Desulfofalx alkaliphila DSM 12257: one gene and its partner. Each later gene encodes a partner of the first gene's protein in a complex. Links are inferred from orthologs where the notes say so. Each region holds a gene or a part of one and is shown on either strand. Other genes may lie near its edges. The genes, in order: rny and pfkA.

Region 1 (8,779 bases):
TGGGATATCACTTAGTTTTGGCAAATAATTATTTTCAGCCAGCAGAGGCATAGGGTAGATTTTTCCCTGGGTCAACAATATGCTGGCAGAGTAAATGGGATACCCGGGGTCTGGGACCAGGGCAATATCATCGGGGTTGATATAGGCAAGGGAAATATGACCTAAACCATCCTGTGAGCCCATCAGAATCAGCACTTCATTGTCGGGATCCAGATGTACGCCAAACCTTTTAGCATACCAATTTGCCACAGCCCTATGAAGCTCTGGTTTGCCGGTAATTGGATAAGTAAAGTTTCCTGGTTTATCCATAGCCTGTTTCATTGTTTCGATAACATGTGGCGCCGGGTTGCGATCAGGACTGCCAATACCTAAGTTGATTACTTTAATATTTCTCGATTCCACCTCTTGTTTTCTTCTGGTCATTTCGCTAAAAATAGCTGAATCTAAAGCCTTAATCCTTTTTGCCCTTTGCATTCTTTACCTCCGTTATTTTAGTAATTCTTTTATGCGTCTCACCGACTCCATAGGAGCTGTAACTGACCCCAAACAATTACATGAATGGTGCTTTGCACCATGATAATCTGAGCCACCTGTGGGGATCAAGCCTTTCTCCTGACACTGTTTTAAATAATACTGTCTCTGTATTGGACTGTGATGGGGGTGCCATACTTCCAAGCCCTTTAACCCATGCTCAATTAACTCGGGTAATATATAACCGCACTCACCTGTACCCGGGTGGGCCAAAACCGGCACTCCACCGGCCCTAGATATCAACTTGATGGCATCCACAGGGGATATCTTTTTTCGGGGCACATAGGCTGAACATCCACGCCCAATATACTTTTTAAAAGCAGTCTCCCGGTTAGGTATAAAACCTTTTTCCACCAGTGCATCTGCAATATGCGGTCTTCCCAATGAACCTTCCCCTGCCAACTCTTGCACTCTTTCCCATTTAATATTTAGCCCTAAACCAGATAGCTTGTCTATGATTTTTTGTGCCCTTATCAAACGATAGTCACGCATCTCATCCAGTACAGCAAGTAATTCAGGATGATTCGGTTGTTTAAAATATCCAAGCACATGTATTTCATTTTCCCCGTAGAAACAACTGATTTCTACACCGGCCAGTACTTCTATTCCCTTTCCCCTGGCTTCTATACGGGCAAGGTTTACACCGTCTACAATGTCATGATCGGTAATAGCGATATATTGCAATCCCAATTCCAGTGCCCGATTAACAACTTGCTCAGGGGTATCTGAACCGTCGGATATTGTTGTATGTATATGTAGATCGGCAGCCATTTCAGCATCGCCTCCGTTTAGGTTGGCTTACTTTTGTCACTTCATCAAAGACCCGCATAAAGTTCCCACCTAAAATTTTACCTATATCTGATTCTTTATAACCTCTTTTTAACAATCCAGAGGTAATGTTAGGTAAGTCAGCACAGCAGCGTACTTCAATAATTGTTGTGTCCACCCCGTCAAAATCACTGCCTAAACCGATGTAATCTACACCTACTAAATCCGCTATATGGTCAAAATGATCAAGAAATTTCTCAAGATTGGCCTGTCCTTCCCCGTCAATAAAATCCGGCACTAGGGTTAAGCCCACCACACCATTGCCCTTGGCAATTGCTTTAATCTGTTCATCAGTCAAGTTTCTGGGGTGCTTGCACAATGCATAGCAATTGGAATGTGTGGCCACCACCGGTTGTTCAGTGACCTTAATAACATCCCAAAAACCGGCTTCCGAAAGGTGTGAAACATCAATTAACATTCCCAGTCTATTCATCTCTTTTATTACCTGCACACCAAATTTTGTCAGCCCCCCGTTGGTCCTCCGTTCACCAACCCCATCGGCAATACTGTTGCGCCCGTTCCAGGTAAGAGTAAGGCAGCGCACACCCAGGCGGTGATAAATTGAAAGCATGTGTAATTTCCCGCCCAGGGCTTCGCCCCCTTCTATGGCTAATACAGCCGCTATTTTACCATCTTCTACTGCCCCTATTATATCATTTCTATTTGTAGCTAATTTAATAGGATTGTAACTATTTTCACATTCCTTATAAAAAAAATCAATCAATTCAAGTGCCCGTTCTATTCCACGCCCTTCTCCATAGTCAGGGGAAATAAATATAGCAAAAAATTGAACATTAACTCCACCCTTTGCCAACCGCTGCAAATCGACCTGGCCTTTGGTGGAATACTCTCCTAACTTTCTGTTTTGCGGCTGGAGTACTGTTAAGGTATCACAATGGGCATCCACAACCAATAACTTTTTATGTAATGAAAGATAATCCATTTTATTCCCCCTAATTTAATATGAATTCCACTTAAAAAGCATTACCTTTGGCTAAGAAAAAACCTGTTCATGTTTGCACACGAACAGGTTAATTGACTAAATAAGTGCTTATCGAGGTTCTACAATCAACTTGATTGCTGTTCTTTCTTCACCGTCAATAATAATGTCTGTAAAAGCAGGAATGCAGATCAGGTCTACCCCGCTGGGTGCAACAAAACCTCTTGCGATCGCTACTGCTTTAACTGCTTGATTTAATGCCCCGGCGCCAATAGCCTGCATTTCTGCACATCCATTTTCCCTTAATACTCCGGCCAGAGCTCCGGCTACAGAATTTGGGTTAGATTTTGCTGAAACTTTTAATACTTCCATGTTGTGTAAACCTCCTCAAGTATAATACTGTAAGGATAGTACTGTATCGCTTACCCCTAATATGTATTTATATTCTTGATATTAAAAAAAATTCCTTCATATTTAACTTAAATATTTTAATCTTATGTTTTTAAATTATTCAAAATTAAAAACACGCATTATATCAGTGGCCCGCAGTGTATATTCATCTATACTAATTACCACTGCATTAAACTGATAGTCGGTATTGGCCACCTCAAACCGTTGGGGCAAACCGGTTTTAAACTTACGCAGAATTATATCTGTTCTAACACCAATAACTGAGTTTCGCGGACCTGTCATACCTAAATCAGTTATATATGCGGTGCCCCCTGGCAGTATTCTCTCATCAGCAGTTTGCACATGGGTGTGGGTGCCCACAAGGGCAGTTACCCTACCATCCAGGTACCATCCCATGGCCACTTTTTCAGAGGTGGCTTCAGCATGAAAATCCACCAATATTAAGTCTGCCCTATCACCAATTTCTTCAATAAGTTGGTCAGCTTTACGAAAAGGGCAATCAACCTCCGGCATAAATACTCTGCCCACTAAATTAATTACCGCAATTCTAACACCCTTATTAACAGTATAGATATTATACCCATTACCCGGGGCGCCCGGCGGATAGTTTGCCGGTCTAATAATACGACTTTCTTTAGGAAGGTATTCATATATCTCTTTTTTATTCCATACATGGTTTCCCATGGTCAGCATATCTACACCATATGAGAACAGTTCATTGGCAACGGTTTTTGTTATACCGTTTCCCCCAGCTGCATTCTCACCATTTGCTATGACAAAGTTAATACCCAGCTCAACCTTTAAGCTGGGCAGACAATCCTTAACAGCCCGGCGTCCTGCCCGGCCAACAACATCCCCGATCATTAAAACTCGCAAACTTTAAGTCCTCCCAATTATTTGTTAAACACCAGCACACGTCCCTCTTCACGAAAGGCAAAAAGGGGCTTTTCTTCATTGCAATACCTTACATTTTCTAACATTGCTTCGATAAGTTCTTCATGCATATATAAATCTTCTTCATCACCTATGTTTTCTATTATTATATTAGTTTTAACAGATTGCTGCAAACATTGAACTATTAAGGATATTTCCTCCAAATTTAATGAGTCCGTATCCCGCTCAATATTTATAACGGTATAATCATCTTTTATATTATAATCTATAAGTACAACCCTAGCCTTTTTACCCTCTAACATATGATAAGTATCTATACTGCTTTGCAGTAATTTTATAATGTTTTTAGGTTCTTTTGAACTATAATTAAAAATAAAATTAAACCTCAGGGTCCCTTTCTGGGGTTCAAAGTTAATTGTTGAAACTTGAGGGTACCTTACTAAGATTGATATTAATAAGTTTACTCCATCTGTTAGGCCTTTATTTCTTCCTCTGTAATGATAATCCATTGTGACACCACCTACAATAATCATGAGCGAATATATATAATTAATTAACTATTCTTTTTATACATTGGATTTCCTGCTTTATTCGATGCCTTTCTACATTTTAAAATATTCCATTTTTACATCAGGTATTGAATAATTATTAACAGTACCAATTCTTTAAGCGCTGTCGGTTTTAAACAGGGCAAATAACAACGGCCCCTTCAGGGGCCGTTACAAACTATTTTGCATATTCCACCACACGGGTTTCCCGTATAATAACTACTTTAATTTGACCGGGGTAGTCCAACTCATTTTCAATCCGTTTTGCAATTTCGCGTACTATTTTAACAGCCGCTATGTCATCCACCTTGTCTGGTTTTACCATAATGCGGATTTCTCTACCGGCTTGAATAGCAAAGGACTTTTCTACACCATCAAAGGAGTTAGCAATTTCCTCTAGTTTTTGCAAACGTTTAATATAAGATTCCAATGTTTCCCTACGTGCTCCTGGCCTTGCAGCGGAAACAGCATCGGCTGCTTGAACCAGCACCGCTTCAATGGTTTTTGGCTCCTCATCGCCATGGTGCGCCGCCACAGCATGGATAACCTCCGGATTTTCCTTGTATTTCTGACAAAGGTTTACACCAATGGCCACGTGTGGTCCTTCAACTTCGTGGTCCACGGCCTTTCCGATATCATGAAGTAGTCCTGCGCGTTTAGCAATTTGCATATCGATACCTAATTCAGAAGCCATTAAACCTGCAAGGTGACACACTTCAATGGAGTGTTTAAGCACATTTTGTCCATAACTGGTGCGAAACTTTAACCTTCCTAACAACTTAACCAATTCAGGATGCAAACCATGTACTCCGGTTTCAAAGGTGGCTTGTTCACCTGCTTCGCGAATTTGTGTGTCTACATCCTTTTGGGCCTTTTCTACCATCTCTTCAATTCTGGCAGGGTGAATTCGCCCATCTGAAATTAGCCTTTCTAAAGCTACACGAGCCACTTCACGTCTAATTGGATCAAAACCGGATACAATTACTGCTTCCGGCGTATCATCAATAATCAAATCAATTCCTGTAAGGGTTTCAAAGGACCTGATATTACGCCCTTCTCGCCCAATAATCCGACCCTTCATTTCATCGTTTGGTAATGGAACCACAGCTACTGTTGCTTCTGCCACATGATCAGCAGCACATCTTTGAATGGCCAGGGATATGATATCTCTTGCCCTTTTATCTGCTTCTTCCTTGGCCTTGTTTTCAGCCTCTTTAATCATAAGTGCAGCATCATATTGTATTTCTTTTTCGATATCTGCAAGTAATATTTGCCGAGCTTCTTCAGAAGTAAGTCCTGAAATGCGCTCCAGTTCGGATAACTGACGTTCTAGTATTCGGTTAATTTCATTTTTCGTTTTTTCAATTTCAACTTCTTTACGCTGTAACGTTTCTTCTTTCTTTTCATTAGCCTCAGTTTTTCGATCCAGCGTTTCTTCTTTTTGTATTAAACGCCTTTCCAGTCGTTGTAATTCACTTCTTCTTTCTTTATATTCTTTTTCTACTTCATTACGAAATCTTAAGGTTTCTTCTTTAGACTCAAGTATAGCTTCTCTTTTCTTTGCTTCAGCCTGTCTTATGGCATCATCAACTATTTTTTTTGCTTCTGCCTCGGCAGTGGCAATTTTTGCTTCAGCCAGGTGTTTGCGTATAAAATAGCCCGCAACTAATCCAAATGCTAAGGCTAGAATAGCGAATAATACTAAAGCCTGTGGATTTGTGGTCATTTATTCACCTCCTAGTTATAATATTTTTAAGTTCTTTAGGAATACCAATGCTTTTGTTAAAACTGCCGGCTTACTGATTGGCACATATGCTATGTACAAGCCAGCTATAGGTAAAGGTTTTTTACACTATTATCCAAAAAATTACTTTTAAATAGTATAAAAAAAACCGAGTTTACCTCGGCAGAAATAGTATTTGAAACTTTGGCGATGTTGCTCTTTTATTGACGGCTAACTAAACTACGCTTACAAAGCGCAGACGTTGTATTATCAATATTTCTATAAGCTTAACTATGAATCATAATTACAAACGTTTTACCGTAATTATATGAGCTTGCAGTTTCTACAAATGAGTATATATATAACCGCTTTATCGCAGTATCAAACCTATTTTCTACCATTCTAAATTGTACAAGTTTTTATGTAATGTGTCAAGTTATTATGCATTATTGCCTCTCTACTTCGGACAATACATTTTTAATGGTATAGTATTCAAATCCGCGGCGCTGTAGCATTGCTGCCAATTTTCTGTATGAAGGTGGTTTATCACCGGTTCTTTTTGCCTTACTTACCAGTTGCCGGGCCAGTTCAAGTTCGGTTTCCGGTGTCACTGTGCTTAAGGCTTTTTCTATAATTTCATCATCAATACCCCGTTTTTTTAATTGGTATTTTATCCCCCTTGCTCCCATGGGTTTTGTTTTTAGACGGTACTCTACCCACTGGCAAGCATATTTATAGTCATCAATAAACTGATATTCCTGTAAAAAAGTTATAACGTCCTTAATGATGTCGGCCTTGTATCCTTTTTGGTGCAGTTTATCTATCATTTCTTGTTTTGTGCGTTGTCGATAGGTTAGTACCCTTAAAGCATAGTTTTTTGCTTTCTTATAGACATCATCAGCCAACACTTTCCCCCCTAAAACTTGTTTGTCCCACCGGGAATGGTTATTTAATAAGAAAAACCAAGGTTTTATCCAGCAGGAAGAGTATGTTCTTGATAAAACATACCCTTCCTGAATTGAATCCTCGGTTTATGTTTTATTTCCTAGGCTATTTTTTTGCATCTTCTACATTGTTTACTTCATTATCATCTTTGCCGGCTGCCTCGATATTAAGCTTTTTATAAACCATTTGCTCGATTTCATCGGTTATTTCCGGATGCTGCTTTAAGTATTCCTTAGCATTCTCTCGTCCTTGGCCCAAACGTGTTTCATTATAGGAATACCAAGCCCCACTTTTTTGTACTATTTTATGTTCTGCTGCCACGTCCAGGATACTGCCTTCCCGTGAAATTCCTTCCCCATACATAATATCAAATTCAGCAAGTTTAAAGGGCGGTGCAACCTTATTCTTTACAATTTTTATTTTAGTACGGTTACCATAAATTTCAGTACCCTGTTTAATTGGCTCGCCCCTACGTACCTCTACACGCACTGAAGAATAAAACTTCAATGCACGTCCACCCGGTGTAGTTTCCGGATTGCCAAACATTACACCTATCTTTTCCCTTAATTGGTTAATAAATATTACGCAGGTTTTTGATTTGCTGATTACGCCGGTGAGCTTTCTTAAGGCCTGTGACATTAGACGGGCCTGTAAACCCACATGGGAGTCGCCCATTTCCCCCTCTATTTCTGCTTTAGGTACCAGTGCTGCCACCGAATCAATCACAACCACATCCACAGCACCGCTTTTCACCAAGGCTTCACAAATATCCAAGCCTTGTTCACCGGTATCCGGCTGTGATATTAGCAAGTTTTCAATATCTACTCCTAAAGCCTGGGCATAGGTGGGGTCAAGGGCATGTTCAGCGTCTATTAATGCAGCTATTCCACCGGACTTTTGGGCCTGTGCTATAATGTGCAAGGCTATGGTTGTTTTACCCGATGATTCAGCCCCAAAAATTTCTACAATTCTTCCACGGGGGACTCCACCAACACCTAGGGCAATATCCAAGGAAAGGCAGCCCGTGGGTATTTTTCCAACCTTAAGCTTGGTGTTGGCTTCACCCAATTTCATAATTGAGCCTTTACCAAAGTTACGTTCGATATGATCCAGGGCATTTTGTAGTGCCTCAAGTTTATCTGACAATAAAATCCTCCTCTCCAAAACGGACGTTCGATACTAACTCGATTATATCCCCATTTTTTGGAGGTTGTCAATGGTTTTATGAAGATTCACAAATTTAATTGTTTCGCCCCTTTGCAGGTTGTACAATAACACGGCGTCCCTTAATAATTTGCCTATCTAAACAATTTAATACACAATTTCCCCAATCCTCGGGTACTTCAAAGAAGGAAAATTTTTCGTAAATATCTATATCTCCTATCAAATCCCCCGGTATTCCTGATTCATCAGAAATGGCTTTTATCAATTCCAATGGTGATATTTTTTCTTGTCTGCCGATGGTAATAAATAGACGCACCATGCCATGTTTTGCTCCTGTTGCTCCGAAAGGCCTACCTTCTTCTTCGGCAGTTTCTCCTAATTCCAAATCCAAGGACAATCTAAGTGCCGCTGCGGCCACATCCATTGGGGTATATTCTTCAGCCAATGATTCTGCAATAGAGCGATAAAATGTTAAACCACCGTTTTCAATGATTTGCTGCATTCTTTTTATAACTGCTTCCCGTTGGATTTCCGCCAAATCCTCAGCGGAGGGTAGTTTGCCGCGCTTTATCTTGGTGCCTGTTAACCTTTCAATAGTTCTTAACTGTCGATAATCCTTAGGGGTGATAATTGTAATTGCAACACCACTGCGCCCTGCCCTACCGGTACGGCCGATTCTATGTACATAAAACTCAGTATCTTGGGGAATATCAAAGTTTATTACATGGGTAACGTTTTCAATATCCAGTCCCCGTGCCGCCACGTCTGTTGCCACAAGCAGTTCCAAACCTAATT
Region 2 (8,716 bases), on another replicon or contig:
CAAACCTAAGCGGAGCCTGGCACCAACACCAAAACTACTCGGAACCCATGATCGTCTTAGCTCGACCGACAAGCATACCTTGTGACCCTGCAGCAATCGTTCAGACCGCTGCAAAGCCTACCGGCACCCTTGACGATCTTCCCTCCGGCCAGCACTGAGCCGACTTAGACCCAATACCGACCTTCGGCCGACCACACACAGAGCTCATTAAAACCCTGCGGCAGTCTGGGCTCAGCCATTGCAGACCCTGCTATTATATTGCCCGCTATTTATTTTTTTAAACCTTAGAAATATCTGGAAAAACTGTAATGGTGGGCAGCCGTCCTTTGCCTGGGGTAAATGCTTTAGATTATTAGACTGGGCTTTTATTAATGCTCCGGCTGCCTTAATACTGTACTTTTATTCTCTCTACCACTGCTTTTAAATCTTCATAAATGCTCTTGGCCAAGAGGCCATAGCCCTCTTTGTTTGGATGGCCGCCGTCAGCAAAATATTTGGGGTTGCCCTGATCGGTATTCTCAATACACAGGGGTGTAAAGAAATCCAAGAGGGGTATTTTTTGGTCTAGGGCAAACTTTTTTATCCAGTTGCGAATATCAGTTAAATGCCCTGCAAAGCGGTTGGCGTCATCACCGGGAAAGTACTCTTCAACCTGTTCAACCACTATGGGGGTAATAAGGCCCAGCACCGGCAGCAGACGGTTTTTTCTGGCCCTTGCCACCATCTGTGTGAGGTTTTCCTGTGTCCGTACCAGGGGTATTCCCTGCCAGGCATCGTTGGTGCCCCCGAGTATGGTTACCGCTTGTGGTTGGCGGTCAAGTACATGGCTGTCAAAGCGGGCCAACATATCCCCGGTGGTGTGCCCATTAATACCGGCATTTATAAAGTTTACATCCCTTTCAAAATCAAAGGCGGTATTTAAAATATGCACCCATGATGCCTCTTGCCCGTAGGGATAGCCCTGGGTAATGCTGTCGCCCAGGCAAACTACTTTAATCACCTCACCTGCTCCTTTCTTTTAAAATAATATCTATAGGCTAAGTATATCAATAAGAAAAGCACAGCCACAAGCCAGGATTTGGAGGTAACCATCTCACCGGCTTGCTGCCAACTGTCCCTAAAAATATAGCCCACCGTTATGTATAAGCCGGCCCACAGCAAGGTGTATAGGGTACTGTAAAATAAAAACCAATGATATTTTACCTTTGATATTCCGGCCATGTAGGGCGTAAGGTTGCCTAAGGTGGGTATAAAGCGTCCGCCGATTATAAAGGCTGCGGCGGAATGTTCAATCCAGCCTTGTGCCTTATTAAATCTTTGGGGAGTAACCCTGAGGTAGCGGCCGTATTTTTCAAAGAAGGGTTTCCCTATTTTATCACCGATAAAATAGGCAGCGGTGGCGCCGGGCAGGTAGCCGGCAAAAATGGCAATAGCCACCTCCATGGGGCTAAAGTCTCCCCGGTGTATTAAAAATCCAGACATAACAATCATCAGCCCGCCGGGAAAAGGCAGGCCTAGGGCATCGAGAAATATAGCAAACATCAAACCTAAGCTACCCAGCCTTATTAAATAATGCAGCAAGGTATCTATAATCTGCTCCATCTTTTTCCTCCGAATCTCTTTTGGATGCGGCCAGAGTCCCTACCCGCCACATTAGGTTGCCCAGATGGAGCAAAGTTGACCCAAAAAGTAAAAACCCACTTTCCTTTTGAACGGGAAAAGCGGGTATAAAAAACGGCAAGGATCGGAACCGCCCCACGCAGTTCTTATCCCCGCCTTGTACACTGCTTAGCATTATAACCGGCACATGTTAACACCAGATCAATAATAGGTTAAAAGTATGTTAATTTTTATATTACATCACCCGGGCGGTGCCACTGTATATTAAGCCCCTTTGGCCGTCCACGGTGATTGTTTCTCCGTCGGGGATTATTCTGGTGGCATCTTCAACGCCCACAATAACAGGTATGCCGATATTTAATCCCACTATGGCAGCATGGGAAGTAATTCCGCCTTCTTCGGTAATGACAGCGGAACACTTTTCCATATAAGGCACAAAATCGCGATCTGTTCCTATGGCCACCATTATGTCGCCTGATTGGATTTTTTCCTTGGCCTCGTCGGCCTTGCGGCAAATCTTGGCCAAGCCTGTGGCTGCCTGTTGGCCTATGCCACTGCCCTGGCCCAGTATGCGGCCCACGGTGTGCACCTTTAATAGGTTGGTGGTGCCATGGACACCCACCGGAACACCGGCTGTGATAACCACCAGGTCGCCGGCTTTAATTATTCCCGAGGCCAGCGCCACTTCCACAGTGGCAGATATCATTTCGTCAGTGCTGTTTATATCCCCCACTGTTAGGGGCTCTACACCCCAAACCAAAGCCATTTTGCGCATCACCTGGGCCCGGGGTGTAACAGCTATAATGGGGCATCTGGGGCGGTATTTAGATATCATGCGGGCGGTATGCCCCGATGCAGTGGCGGTGAGGATGGCAGCTGCCTCCAAATCCCTGGAGATGCCGCACACTGCACTGCTGATGCCGTCGGTAACCGTTCTCTCTTTAATTTCACTGTACCTGGTAAAGTATTCGCAGTAGGGGTAGCTTTTTTCCACCCTTAATGCAATGCGGTTCATGGTTTCCACTGCCTCCACCGGGTATTTGCCCGCGGCGCTTTCTCCGGAAAGCATAATGGCATCGGTACCGTCTAAGATAGCGTTGGCCACATCTGATGCTTCAGCCCTTGTGGGTCTTGGGTTGTGGGTCATGGACTCTAACATTTGGGTGGCGGTAATAACAGGCTTACCTACCTTATTGGCCTGTTCTATCAGCATCTTTTGGATCATGGGCACGTCCTCTGCCGGTATTTCAACCCCCAGGTCACCCCTGGCCACCATAATTCCGTCTGACACCTTCAAAATTTCAGCTATATTGTCCACAGCCTCGCGGCTTTCAATTTTAGAAATAATATGTATATCGGCCTGGCATTCTTCTAAAATATCCCTAATGGCCAATACATCTGCCGGTTTACGGATAAATGACGCAGCAATAAAGTCCACACCCTGCTCGGCACCAAACAATATGTCGGCTATATCCTTGTCTGTAATGGAGGGTAGATTAACCCTTATGCCCGGCAAATTAACACCTTTGCGACTTTTAAGTTCACCGCCGTTAATCACCCGGCAACGGACTTCCGGGCCGCTTATTTCCTCTACTTCAAGTTCAATTAACCCGTCGGCCACCAGTATTTTACCGCCTACCGAAACATCATCGGGAAGCTCCTTATAGGTAACCGAAACTCTGCTGTTGTCGCCTTCAATTTCCTCGGTGGTTAGGGTAAAACTGTCGCCGGCGCGCAGCAGTATTGGTTCTTGGGCAAAGGTACCCAACCTAATTTCAGGCCCCTTGGTGTCCAGCATAATGGCCACGTTTTTACCCAATTCTTCGGCGGCCTGGCGCACCAAAGCTATTCTGCGCCCGTGATCTTCATGATTGCCATGGGAGAAATTCATGCGGGCCACATTCATCCCGGCCAGCATCATTTTCTTTAGGGTTTCCAGGTCTTCACTGGCTGGGCCAATTGTACAAACTATTTTGGTTCGTCTCAAAGGCTGCACCCCCCATTATATAGACAGTATCTTTGCCAGTTCGAGCATATCCAGTTCCACTTTCTTTTCTAGGTTAAAAACATCGTCTAAGTGGTAGTCTATTATTTCACCGGAGCGTATGCCCACCACCCGGTTGGTTTTGCCCTCCATTAACACGTCCACTGCCTTGGCTCCCAAGCGGGCAGCCAGCAAGCGGTCAAAGGCAGTGGGAATCCCCCCCCTTTGCAGGTGGCCGAGGATTGTTACCCTGGTATCAAACCCTGTTAACTCTTCAATTTTCTTGCCTATCTCCAAGCCACTGGCTGCGCCCTCTGCCACTAAAATAATACTGTGCAGTTTACCCCTTTTAACCCCGCGCAGCAGCTTATTGCAAATTTCTTTTATATCGAAGGGTACCTCGGGAATAATTATTGATTCCGCACCACCTGCCAAACCGGCATTTAAAGCAATGAATCCTGCATCACGACCCATCACTTCAATGACAAATGTTCTCTCATGGGAGGTGGCGGTGTCTCTAATTTTATTTATGGCATCCACCACGTTATTTAAGGCGGTATCAAAACCAATGGTATAGTCTGTGCCCGGTATATCGTTGTCAATGGTGCCCGGTACTCCTACCACCGGTAAGTTATGCTCTTGGTGAAATAGCTTGGCTCCCTTAAAGGAACCGTCCCCACCTATGACCACCAGGCCTTGAATGCCAAAACGGCCTACGTTTTCGTAGGCCCTGGCCCTGCCTTCAGCAGTGGTAAAATCCTCTGAACGGGCTGTGTGCATTATGGTGCCACCCCGATGGATAATATCAGCCACCGAGCCCAAACTCATCGGCCACAGGTCGCCATCTATAAAACCGCTAAAACCCCGGTTAATACCTATCACTTCTATTCCATGGTAAATAGCCTTTCTTACTACAGCCCTAACGGCGGAGTTCATGCCCGGTGCATCCCCGCCACTGGTCATCAGCGCTATTCTCTGCACATCACTACCCCCTATCCCATTTTGCCCATGGCCCTAAATTTTTTATATCTATGATCCACCAAAGTTTCACTTGCAATCTCTTTTAACTGCCCCAGGTGTTTTCTAATACTTTTGGCCATCAGCTTTGCCGCCTCCTCAGCATTGCGGTGGGCACCGCCCAAGGGCTCAGCAATGATTTCATCGGTTACTTCCAGATCTAACAAGTCCTGGGCGGTAAGTCGCAATGCCGCAGCAGCTTGCTGGGCTTTGGTGCCGTCCTTCCATAAAATGCTGGCACAGGCCTCAGGGGTGCTAACGGAAAATATTGCGTGTTCTTGCATTAGTATGCGGTCTGACACACTAAAGGCCAAGGCACCGCCGCTGCCACCTTCACCGATAATAACAGATATTAAAGGAATTTTTAAGGTAGACATTTCCATTAAAGAACGGGCGATGGCCTCACCCTGGCCCCGCTCCTCCGCCCCCATGCCACAGTATGCACCGGGGGTGTCAACAAGACAAATAACAGGCCGTTTAAATTTTTCCGCCTGTTTCATTAATCTAATGGCTTTACGGTAGCCCTCGGGGTGGGCCATACCAAAGTTACAGGCTACGTTTTGTTTAGTGTCCTTTCCCTTTAGGTGGGCTATTACCGTAACCGGTTGACCGTCAAACCGACCAATACCACCAACCACAGCCGGATCATCGCCATATAAGCGGTCGCCGCTTAGGGTAATAAAGTCAGTGATTAATAATTTTATATAATCCAGCGCATTGGGTCGTTCAGGGTGACGGGCTATCTGTACCTTTTGCCAGGGGGTAAGGTTGCCATAAATGTTTTGTTTTAATTCACGGGCCCGTTTCTCCAGCGTGTCAATTTCATTGCTTAAGTCTATATCTTTTTCCGCTGCAAAGGCCTTTAGTTCGTTAATTTTAGTTTCCAGCTCAACAATGGGTTTTTCAAATTCTAACAGTGCCGGCACCTTTACTCACCCCCCGCAACGTGTAAAGAAATGATGTTTGTTAAGGTTTGTTTCATATTATTACGGGATACAATCAGGTCCACAAAACCATGTTGACGCACAAATTCAGCCCGTTGAAAGCCTTCAGGTAACTTTTGCTTGATGGTCTGCTCAATGACCCTGGGGCCGGTAAATCCAATCAGGGCACCGGGCTCGGCAATAATTATGTCCCCCAGGGAGGCAAAGCTGGCAGTTACTCCACCGGTGGTGGGATCGGTAAGAACGGTTATATACAAGAGCCCGGCCTCATCTAATTTTGCCAGGGCTGCCGTAGTCTTTGCCATTTGCATCAATGAAAGAATACCCTCTTGCATGCGGGCGCCGCCAGATGTGGAAAAAATAATTAATGGGGATTTTTTCTCTATGGCAGCCTCAACTGCCCTGGTTATTTTTTCACCAACAACTGAACCCATACTGCCCATGATGAAATTTGCATCCATCACCGCCAACACCACAGGGTAGCCATGGATGGTTCCCTCCCCGGTAACCACCGCCTCTTTTAAACCTGTTGTTTGCATTGCCTTTTCCAGCTTTTCCGGGTAGCCGGGAAATTGCAAGGGATTGCCGGAAACCAATTGGCTGTCATATTCCACAAAGCTGCCTGCGTCCAAGGTCATATCAATACGTTCGTAGGCACTGACCCGAAAGTGAAAATTGCATTTTTGACATACTTTATAATTTTTACCAAGCTCTTTAATGTATAGTATTTCACTGCAGCGGGTACATTTGACCCACAGCCCCTCTGGAATATCTCTTTTTTCTTTTTCCGGCTTCACCGTAACATATTTTTGCTTGCGGAAAAATTCTAAAACCAAGTTTTACACCTCTCCCTAAGTTTGCAAAAACTAGAAAGAATTAATCACTTCCATTGCCTCATCTACCTCTGACGCAAGAACTAATATTTCACATGAACTAGCCCCGCCGTCAGCGTTTGAACCTAATGGTTTAACTTTAATAAGAAAACCTTCTTCAGTTAGTTTTTTTTGTAATCTTTCTGTTTCTGCCTTATTTTGTGCAATATAAACCACTTTCCACAATATTGACGCCCCCCCTACTTCTTCAAACGTCAATTGTTTTTTTCTACATAACATTGTTCAATCCTTTTTTTAGTGAAAGAAAAGTCCCATAACACCGTCCAAAATAGTATAAAATAAGTATATCCAGAGCAACAACTCTGGATACTACACAAATAATCACCCCTTGTTTTGTACCCGACCATGCTTGGTCAGCAATTCAACCTGTCCTCTAATTTTTATGGCCGATGTGTGTTCTGTAAACTGTGCTATCATAATTTCGTCCTTATCTAATTTTTCGGTGTGGTGAAATTTTGTATCTCTGCCCCGCGTAAGACCAATTATGGTCACACCGTTTTCCAGCGCTCTTATCACTATATATTCTCCTGTTATTGCCTGTTGTTTATCTATCATTTTAATCACCTTTTTCCTTTATTTAGCAAACATACTACCATAAAGTTATTGGGGTTACAAGTATTAATAATTCCTTGCCATCCTACTTTAAAAGTCCAGCAGCGAACGAAAACCTTCGTTTATAATGTCATCATTTATTCTATCATTTGTTGGGACTGAGCCATAGCCCTTTCTTTTAAGGGGTTTCCACTTTATTCTCACATTTTCTTTGCCCAGTTTTTCCTCAAACCAATGAAGCAGGGGCCCCGGCACCTTTACTTTATTTTCTTCGGGCAGCGCTTTGGTGGTTTTTGTACTGCTGTAATAGATTACCACCTGCTGCTCACCGGGGTTTTTTCTTGCTTCTTGCAAAATCAAACTTTCCAATTGCCGGTCGGGTTTTTCCAGTCTTAGGTACAGCGTACGCTCCAGTTTTTCTAAGGGCAAAATATGTTCCGCAATAACCTTCGTTTCATCTTCGGTGCTGTTATTTTTGCCATAAACAATCAGGGGTAGGTCTGCTTGTAAAATTTCTTGGCTGCGGCGGTAAAGCTCGGGAAAAACCACCAATTCACAGCTGCCGGTGGCATCTTCCAGCTCCACAAAGGCCATGGGGTCACCTTTTTTAGTGGTGATACTGCGTATTGAACTGACCACCCCGCCCAAGACAAGACTGTGTTGGCCTTCCAAGGAAGTAATCTCAGCCAATCGGTGTGTGGTAAGCTCCCGGAAAGCACCTTGATATTCCTCCAGGGGATGGCCGGTGAGGTAGAGGCCCAGCGCTTCCTTTTCCAATGCCAGGAGATCTGCCAGGGCATATTCCCCAACTTCGGGCAGTTCTATATCCTCCTCTGTCTGGTTTGTCTCGCCCAACATATCAAATAATGATATCTGGCCGCTTTCCCTGTCCCTTTGGGCCTGTTGAGCCAGCTCTAAACCCCGCTCCACCACTGCAAGCAGCTGACCGCGGCGGTAGCCCAGAGAATCAAAACAACCTGCCTTGATTAAATTCTCCAGCACTCTCTTATTGACTGATCTGGGGTCAACCCGACGGCAAAAGTCACTGTAGCTTTTAAAGGCACCCTTTTCCCTGCGGCTTGATATTATCTGCCGCACTGCACCGATACCCACATGCTTTACAGCAGCCAAACCAAATAATATTTGCTTATTTTCCACCGTAAAGTGTTCTCCGCTGGCGTTAATGTTTGGAGGCTGTACTGCAATACCCATACGATGGCACTCATCGATATAGGCCGATATTTTATCGGTATTATCCCGCACCGAGGTTAGCAGGGCTGCCATGTAGTGGGCCGGATAGTTGGCCTTTAGGTAGGCCGTTTGATAGGCCACAAGGGCATAGGCAGCAGAATGGCTTTTATTAAAACCGTAACCGGCAAAATACTCCATTAAGTCGAAGATCTTTTCGGCCAGCCCCCGGGGGTAGCCCTTTGCCAAGGCACCGGGTATTGGTGCGGGCAGTGCATTGCCCTTTTCATCTGTGGTGGCCCCATGAATAAACCAGCGGCGATGCATTTTCATTATTTCAGGTATTTTCTTGCCCATTGCTTTGCGCAAAAAATCAGCCTGGCCCGGGGTGTATCCAGCCATAATTTGGGCGATTTTCATCACCTGTTCTTGATATAGTATCACTCCGTAAGTTTCTTTCAATACCGGTTCCAGATGGGGATGCAGGTAATCAACCTTTCCCAAACCGTGCTTGTTTT

What was found.
Region 2: rny (region 1) and pfkA share a complex: the UniProt entries of both Bacillus subtilis proteins name them as parts of the possible RNA degradosome complex. The link is inferred for Desulfofalx alkaliphila DSM 12257 from one-to-one orthologs.

The regions. Positions count from the first base shown.
Region 1 is NZ_JONT01000004.1:70,951-79,729, reverse strand. The notes cover bases 3,605-6,600. They hold rny (ribonuclease Y), read right to left. Parts: upstream 5,879-6,600; coding sequence 4,331-5,878; downstream 3,605-4,330. Other genes in these bases: BR02_RS0104180 (regulatory protein RecX), read right to left, coding at 6,322-6,600; BR02_RS0104190 (hypothetical protein), read right to left, coding at 3,605-4,113. Outside these bases: BR02_RS0104215 (LL-diaminopimelate aminotransferase), read right to left, coding at 1-474; BR02_RS0104210 (PHP domain-containing protein), read right to left, coding at 487-1,302; BR02_RS0104205 (dipeptidase), read right to left, coding at 1,304-2,302; BR02_RS0104200 (stage V sporulation protein S), read right to left, coding at 2,411-2,671; BR02_RS0104195 (TIGR00282 family metallophosphoesterase), read right to left, coding at 2,807-3,586; more of BR02_RS0104190, read right to left, coding at 3,604-3,604; more of BR02_RS0104180, read right to left, coding at 6,601-6,780; recombinase RecA, read right to left, coding at 6,926-7,966; BR02_RS0104170 (DEAD/DEAH box helicase), read right to left, coding at 8,061-8,779. UniProt on the Bacillus subtilis protein: Endoribonuclease that initiates mRNA decay. Initiates the decay of all SAM-dependent riboswitches, such as yitJ riboswitch. Involved in processing of the gapA operon mRNA, it cleaves between cggR and gapA.
Region 2 is NZ_JONT01000001.1:295,830-304,545, reverse strand. What follows is about bases 2,605-5,537. They hold pfkA (6-phosphofructokinase), read right to left. Parts: upstream 4,586-5,537; coding sequence 3,623-4,585; downstream 2,605-3,622. Other genes in these bases: BR02_RS0101525 (acetyl-CoA carboxylase carboxyltransferase subunit alpha), read right to left, coding at 4,597-5,537; pyk (pyruvate kinase), read right to left, coding at 2,605-3,607. Also shown: BR02_RS0101545 (SGNH/GDSL hydrolase family protein), read right to left, coding at 386-1,000; BR02_RS0101540 (DedA family protein), read right to left, coding at 997-1,602; more of pyk, read right to left, coding at 1,856-2,604; more of BR02_RS0101525, read right to left, coding at 5,538-5,547; accD (acetyl-CoA carboxylase, carboxyltransferase subunit beta), read right to left, coding at 5,550-6,401; BR02_RS0101515 (glutamate decarboxylase), read right to left, coding at 6,432-6,614; trp RNA-binding attenuation protein MtrB, read right to left, coding at 6,780-7,013; BR02_RS0101505 (DNA polymerase III subunit alpha), read right to left, coding at 7,101-8,716. UniProt on the Bacillus subtilis protein: Catalyzes the phosphorylation of D-fructose 6-phosphate to fructose 1,6-bisphosphate by ATP, the first committing step of glycolysis.